Linked DNA regions of Antarctobacter heliothermus. The main gene of each other region encodes a partner of the protein of the gene in region 2 in a complex. Links are inferred from orthologs where the notes say so. Each region holds a gene or a part of one and is shown on either strand. Other genes may lie near its edges.

Region 1 (3,034 bases), 150 kb from region 2 along the record:
TGTCGGTGCACCGCACCGAAGCAGGTGCGCTGTCCGAACTGGGGCTGTCGTTTCCCAGTGTCCGCACCATGCTGGCCGAGGGCGGATACAATGCCTTTCGGCACGGGCGTATCGACACTTGAAACGGTTGCGTGCTGGCGCTATACGCCCCCGGTGGTCCTATGGACCCGATTCACAGTATCAAGATAAGCCGTGGTTGACCCATTCCGCTTCGAGGGTCACATCCGGCAATGGAGAAGCGACATGAAATTGAATGAACTCCGGGACAATCCCGGCGCAACCAAGACCAAGAAACGCATCGGCCGTGGTGCCGGTTCGGGCAAGGGTAAAACCGGTGGTCGTGGTATCAAGGGTCAGAAATCGCGTTCGGGTGTGGCCATCAATGGCTACGAGGGCGGCCAGATGCCGCTGTACCAACGTCTGCCCAAGCGTGGCTTTAACAAGCCGAACCGCAAGGCATATGCTGTCGTCAACCTGGGCCTGATCCAGAAGTTTGTCGACGCAGGCAAGCTGGACGCCGCAACCATCACCGAAGACACGCTGGTCGAGTCCGGTCTGGTGCGCCGCAAGCTGGACGGGATTCGCGTTCTGGCCAAAGGCGACATCACCGGAGCCCTGACCATCGCAGTCACCGGCGCGTCCAAATCGGCGATTGAAGCAGTTGCAGGCAAGGGCGGTTCGCTGACCGTCGCCGCAGCGGCAGCCACGGAATAACGCATAGCGCCGCACCTGCGGCGCAATCGTGACTTGTGAGTGACGGCTCAGCCCCTTACATGTCGCTCAGTTTTCCAACGCACGCCGCCCGACGGAAGACCGTCCGGGCGGCGTTTTAGCGAAAAGAGAGATCCGCATGGTATCCGCAGCAGAGCAAATGGCCGCCAACACAAGCTGGGCGGCGCTTGGCAAAGCAACCGACCTGCGCAATCGCATCTTCTTCACCCTCGCTCTTTTGATCGTCTATCGCCTTGGCACCTATATTCCGGTGCCGGGGATCGATGGTGCGGCGCTGCGCGAGTTTGTGGATCAGGCGGGGCAGGGCGTGGCCGGCATGGTGTCAATGTTCACCGGCGGCGCGCTGGGACGCATGGGGATCTTTGCCTTGGGCATTATGCCCTACATTTCGGCCTCGATCATGGTGCAGCTTCTGACGGCCATGGTGCCGGCGCTGGAGCAGCTCAAGAAAGAGGGCGAACAGGGCCGCAAAAAGATCAACCAGTACACCCGGTTCGGCACAGTGGCGCTGGCGGTGATTCAGTCCTACGGTCTGGCCGTCAGCCTAGAGGCGGGCGACCTTGTGACCGATCCGGGCTGGTACTTCCGTGCATCCTGCATGATCACGCTGGTCGGCGGCACGATGTTCCTGATGTGGCTGGGTGAACAGATCACCGCGCGCGGCATCGGCAACGGTATCTCTTTGATCATCTTCGTCGGCATCATCGCCGAGGTTCCTGCAGCACTGGCGCAGTTCTTCTCGTCTGGTGTGTCCGGCGCGATCAGCCCGGCGCTGATCATCGGCGTCATGCTGATGGTGGTGGGGGTGATCACCTTTGTGGTCTTCATGGAAAGGGCCTTGCGAAAGGTAACCATCCAGTATCCGCGCCGTCAGGTCGGCATGAAGATGACAGAGGCACAGTCCAGCCACCTGCCGATCAAGGTCAACCCGGCGGGCGTGATCCCTGCGATCTTTGCCTCATCTCTGCTGCTGCTGCCGGTCACGATCTCGACCTTTTCGGGCGGGTCCGACACCAGCCCGATCATGTCGACGATCCTTGCCTACTTTGGCCCCGGACAGCCGCTATACCTGCTGTTCTTCGGCGCCATGATCGTCTTTTTCGCCTATTTCTACACGTTCAACGTGTCGTTTAAGCCCGATGATGTTGCAGACAACCTGAAGAACCAGAACGGCTTTGTTCCCGGTATCCGTCCGGGCAAGAAGACCGCGGAATACATGGAATATGTGGTAAACCGCGTTCTTGTTCTGGGTTCGGCTTATTTGACGGCGGTGTGTTTGCTGCCGGAAATCCTGCGCACTCAATACGCGATCCCGTTCTACTTTGGCGGAACCTCGGTTCTGATCGTGGTGAGCGTGACCATGGACACCATCCAGCAAGTCCAGAGCCACCTCTTGGCACATCAGTACGAAGGTCTTATTCAGAAATCGCAATTGCGCGGTAAGGGTAAGAGCCGCAAGAAACGGGGAGCGCCAGCGCGTCGATGAACATCATTCTATTGGGACCGCCGGGAGCGGGGAAGGGCACGCAAGCGCGTATTCTTGAGGAGACTCGCGGCTTGGTGCAATTGTCCACCGGGGACATGCTGCGCGAAGCCAAAGACAGCGGCACCGAAATGGGAAAGATCGTCGCCGACGTGATGGCCCGCGGTGAGTTGGTGACCGATGAGATCGTGATCGGTCTGATCCGTGAAAAGCTGCAAACGGTAAAGGCGCCCGGTTTTATCTTTGACGGCTTCCCGCGCACGTTGGCCCAGGCGGATGCCTTGGGTGAATTGTTGGCCGAAATGGGCCAGACGCTGGACAAGGTAATCGAACTGCGCGTCGACGATGAGGCGCTGGTGGCGCGGATCACGGCGCGTTCAACCTGCGCCAATTGTGGTGAGGTCTACAACGACAACACCAAACCGATCCCGGCGGATGGTGTTTGCACCTCTTGCGGTGAAAAGGCCGAGTTCAAGCGCCGCGCCGACGACAACGAAGACAGCCTGCGCACCCGTCTGATGGCCTATTACAAGCAGACGTCTCCGCTGGTTGGCTACTACTATGCCAAGGGCATGCACACCGAAACCGACGGTATGGGCGAGATTGCGGAAATCCAGTCCGCCATCGCCGCACAGCTGGACGGCTGAACGGATCTGACCTCGCCTGCGCTTGTCGTCTGGCGAGGTTCGGAACGCTGTTCGCAAAATGTGCTTGACAGGGGGTTGACCTTCTGCGCTCCGGCCAATAGTTAGCCCCATCCCGCAAGGGAGACCATGCCCGAATCGAACTATTATGGTTCGGGTCAATCACCTGAGTAAT
Region 2 (3,339 bases):
TGCATCACATAGCCGGTCCCCAGCGCGCAGGCCAGTGTTGCGCCTCCTAGTATATAGCTGCCTAACCGGGCCATGACGGACTCCTGTTGCGTAAACCTTGTTCCGGAAACTGCATGGGAAACATGGCGTGCGTGGGGCGCATCAAGGGAGTCATTTGGGCCAATCCAGGGCGATGGCGTGCAAAACGCGACGCAGTCCAGTTGGCCTGCGTCGCGTTTCTCTGCGTGCCATGCACCGCGCGCTCAGGTCAGCTCAACCGACCGTGGCAGTGTTTGAACTTCTTGCCCGAACCGCAGGGACAGGCGTCATTGCGCCCAGGCGTGCCCCAGGTTTCGGGGTCATTTTCGTCGAACCCTTCGGCGGCCTGACCCTCTGGAGCAACCGTTTCACCCGCCGGTGCGGGGGTGGCGGCGGCCTGTTGGAGGCTGCGCTGCATCTCTTCCTGCTGACGGCGCATTTCCTCGACCATCGCCTGTTGTTCTTCCTCGGACATCGGGCGCACCCTGCTGAGCTGAACGGTCACCGTCTCGCGCAGGCTGTCGAGCATGTTCTCGAACAACTGGAAAGATTCGTTCTTGTATTCGTTCAGCGGATCACGCTGGGCATAACCTCGAAAGCCCACAACCGATCGCAAGTGTTCTAGAGTCAGCAAGTGGTCGCGCCATTTGGCGTCGATGGCCTGCAACAGCACCTGCTTTTCGATTTGGCGCATGGTCTTGGCGCCAAACGCCTCTGTCTTTTCGTCCATCGCCTTGTCGCTGGCTTCGGCAATGCGTTCGCGCAGCACGTCCTGATCGACGCCGTCCTCTTCGGCCCAGCCGATGATCGGCAGGTCAAGATCCAGCTGTTCCATCACAGCGGCATACAGCCCCGGCATGTCCCATTGGTCGGCGTAGGCCTTGGGCGGGGCGTAGGTGTCGACCAGATCGTCGATCACCTCGTGGCGCATGTCGGTGGTGATCTCGCTGACGTCGGCGGATTCCATGATCTCGCGGCGCTGGCTAAAGATCACCTTGCGCTGGTCGTTCATCACATCGTCGAATTTCAGCAACTGCTTGCGGATGTCAAAGTTGCGGCCTTCGACCTTGGCCTGCGCACGCTCCAGCGACTTGTTCACCCAAGGGTGCACAATCGCCTCGCCCTCTTTCATGCCAAGGCTGGACAGCACCTTTTCCAGTCGCTCGGATCCGAAGATGCGCATCAGGTCATCCTCAAGCGAGAGGAAGAAGGACGACCGCCCCGGGTCGCCCTGACGGCCGGACCGACCGCGCAGCTGGTTGTCGATGCGGCGGCTTTCGTGCCGTTCTGTGGCCAAAACAAACAGGCCACCCGCGTCTTTGACCGCCTGTTCGTCGCTCTTGTGCTGTTCTTCGATCTCGGACCGGATTTCATCGGGGTTGCGGTCGGGATTGGCGGTGATGGCCTCCATCACTTTGAATTCCACGTTGCCGCCCAGTTTGATGTCGGTGCCGCGTCCAGCCATGTTGGTTGCGATGGTCACAGCGCCGAGCTTGCCCGCGTCGGCGATGATCTGCGCCTCTTGTTCGTGCTGGCGCGCGTTCAGGACGTTGTGTTTCAGATTGGCCTGCGTGAGCATCGCGCTCAGCATTTCGGACTTTTCGATCGAGGTGGTGCCGACGAGAACCGGCTGGCCCTTTTCGTGTGACTTGTGGATCTCTGCCACGATGGCGGCGTATTTCTCGGTGCCGGTGCGGTAGACGGCGTCGTCGTCGTCAATCCGCGAAATCGGCACGTTTGTCGGCACTTCGACGACACCCAGACCGTAGATCTGGCCAAATTCCTCGGCCTCGGTGGCGGCTGTGCCGGTCATGCCCGACAGGCGGTCGTACAGGCGGAAATAGTTCTGGAACGTCACGCTGGCCAGCGTCACGTTCTCGGGCTGGATGTCGCAGCCTTCTTTGGCCTCGATCGCCTGATGCAGACCGTCTGACAAGCGGCGGCCGGACATCATTCGCCCGGTAAATTCGTCGATCAGCACAACCTCGCTGTCGCGGACGATATAATCCTTGTCCCGCGTGAACAGCTTGTGCGCCCGGATCGCCTGATTGACGTGGTGGACGATGGTCGTGCTTTCGGGATCGTAGAGGCTTTGCCCCTCTTCCAGCAGACCGCGGCCCTGAAGTTGCTCTTCCAGAAACTCGTTGCCCTCATCGGTGAAGGTGACGTTCCGGGTCTTTTCGTCGACGGTGTAATGCTCGTCGGTCAGGTCCGGGATCAGCTTGTCGACGGCGACATACAGTTCCGACCGGTCCTGTGATGGGCCAGAGATGATCAGCGGCGTCCGCGCTTCGTCAATCAGGATCGAATCGACCTCATCGACGACGGCAAAGAAATGGTCGCGCTGAAAAATCTGGTTCAGCTCGGATTTCATGTTGTCGCGCAGATAGTCGAAACCCAGCTCATTGTTGGTGGCATAGGTGATGTCGCAGGCATAGGCCTGCTGCTTTTCGTCGTCGGGCTGGCGGGGATAGATCACGCCGGTCGTCAGGCCAAGCGCGCCGTAGACGTTGCTCATCCATTCGGCGTCCCGTTTGGCAAGGTAGTCGTTTACGGTGACGATATGGACGCCCTTGCCGGTGAGCGCGTTGAGATAGGCCGGAAAGGTCGCGACAAGGGTCTTGCCCTCACCCGTCTTCATCTCGGCGATATTGCCCTGATGCAGAAAGATCCCGCCCATAAGCTGCACATCAAAGGCGCGCAGGCCCAAGGCGCGTCTGGCGCCCTCGCGGCAGTTGGCAAAGGCCTCTGGCAACAGGTTGTCCAGGCTTTCGCCCTTTTCGATCCGCTCGCGGAACTCTTGGGTTTTGGCGATCAGACCGGCGTCGTCCAGGGCTGCGAACTCCGGCTCCAGCGCGTTGATCTTTTCCACCAGCGGGCGGACCGCTTTGATCTTCCGGTCATTCGGAGAGCCGAATACCTTACGCGCTATTTTTCCGAGCATGGTCTGATGTACCTGTTTCCCGCGTCAAGTGCGGCATCTGCTTGCCCGCCTCGCACATGAGCCATATGACGGAACGAAAAGACCGGCCTCGCAGAGCCTTTCGGGCATGTAAGGGGACGGCCGAACAGTGTCAACGCCGCCCAGGGACGCGGCACCGATCAAGAGGAACTACCGATGTCGAAAACCCTCATGAAACTCTCCGCCGCAGCGCTTGCGCTGTGCGTCGCATTTCCGGTGCAGGCCCAGGATACGCCCGCCGAAATTACCGTCGACACCGTGGTCGCCACGGTCAACGGTACGGACATCACCTTTGGCCATATGCTGATGGCCCGCGCCTCCTTGCCGGAAAGGTTTCAGGACGCGCCGTCTGCAGAACT

What was found. Proteins that work in one complex are often made in the same cells at the same time.
Region 1: the proteins of secA (region 2) and secY are in contact, whole or in part, in a crystal structure (PDB 3DIN), measured with the Thermotoga maritima proteins. The link is inferred for Antarctobacter heliothermus from one-to-one orthologs. Residues at the interface, in WP_004082002.1 of Thermotoga maritima: Glu261, Ala262, Arg263, Lys300, Ala301, Arg302, Thr303, Ile304, Ile305, Leu323, Tyr324, Asp325, Pro326, Val329, Ser330, Tyr333, Ile336, Lys340, Phe345, Val349, Glu363, Phe364, Tyr374, Ser375, Gly376, Gly377, Glu393, Ile395, Thr482, Ser483; in WP_004081795.1 of Thermotoga maritima: Glu108, Gly109, Glu110, Glu111, Ala236, Glu237, Arg238, Arg239, Ile240, Thr241, Ile242, Gln243, Tyr244, Ala245, Arg246, Arg247, Val248, Thr249, Gly250, Arg251, Arg252, Val253, Tyr254, Gly256, Ala257, Ser258, Thr259, Tyr260, Leu261, Pro262.

Annotation. Positions count from the first base shown.
Region 1 is NZ_CP022540.1:653,026-656,059, reverse strand. Bases 73-3,034 are described here. They hold secY (preprotein translocase subunit SecY), read left to right. Parts: upstream 73-850; coding sequence 851-2,218; downstream 2,219-3,034. Other genes in these bases: ANTHELSMS3_RS03160 (adenylate kinase), read left to right, coding at 2,215-2,862; rplO (50S ribosomal protein L15), read left to right, coding at 244-714; ANTHELSMS3_RS03175 (hypothetical protein), read left to right, coding at 73-122. Also shown: more of ANTHELSMS3_RS03175, read left to right, coding at 1-72. UniProt on the Escherichia coli protein: The central subunit of the protein translocation channel SecYEG. Consists of two halves formed by TMs 1-5 and 6-10.
Region 2 is NZ_CP022540.1:798,767-802,105, reverse strand. The notes cover bases 48-3,314. They hold secA (preprotein translocase subunit SecA), read right to left. Parts: upstream 2,963-3,314; coding sequence 248-2,962; downstream 48-247. Other genes in these bases: ANTHELSMS3_RS03880 (peptidylprolyl isomerase), read left to right, coding at 3,137-3,314. Also shown: more of ANTHELSMS3_RS03880, read left to right, coding at 3,315-3,339. UniProt on the Escherichia coli protein: Required for protein export, interacts with the SecYEG preprotein conducting channel.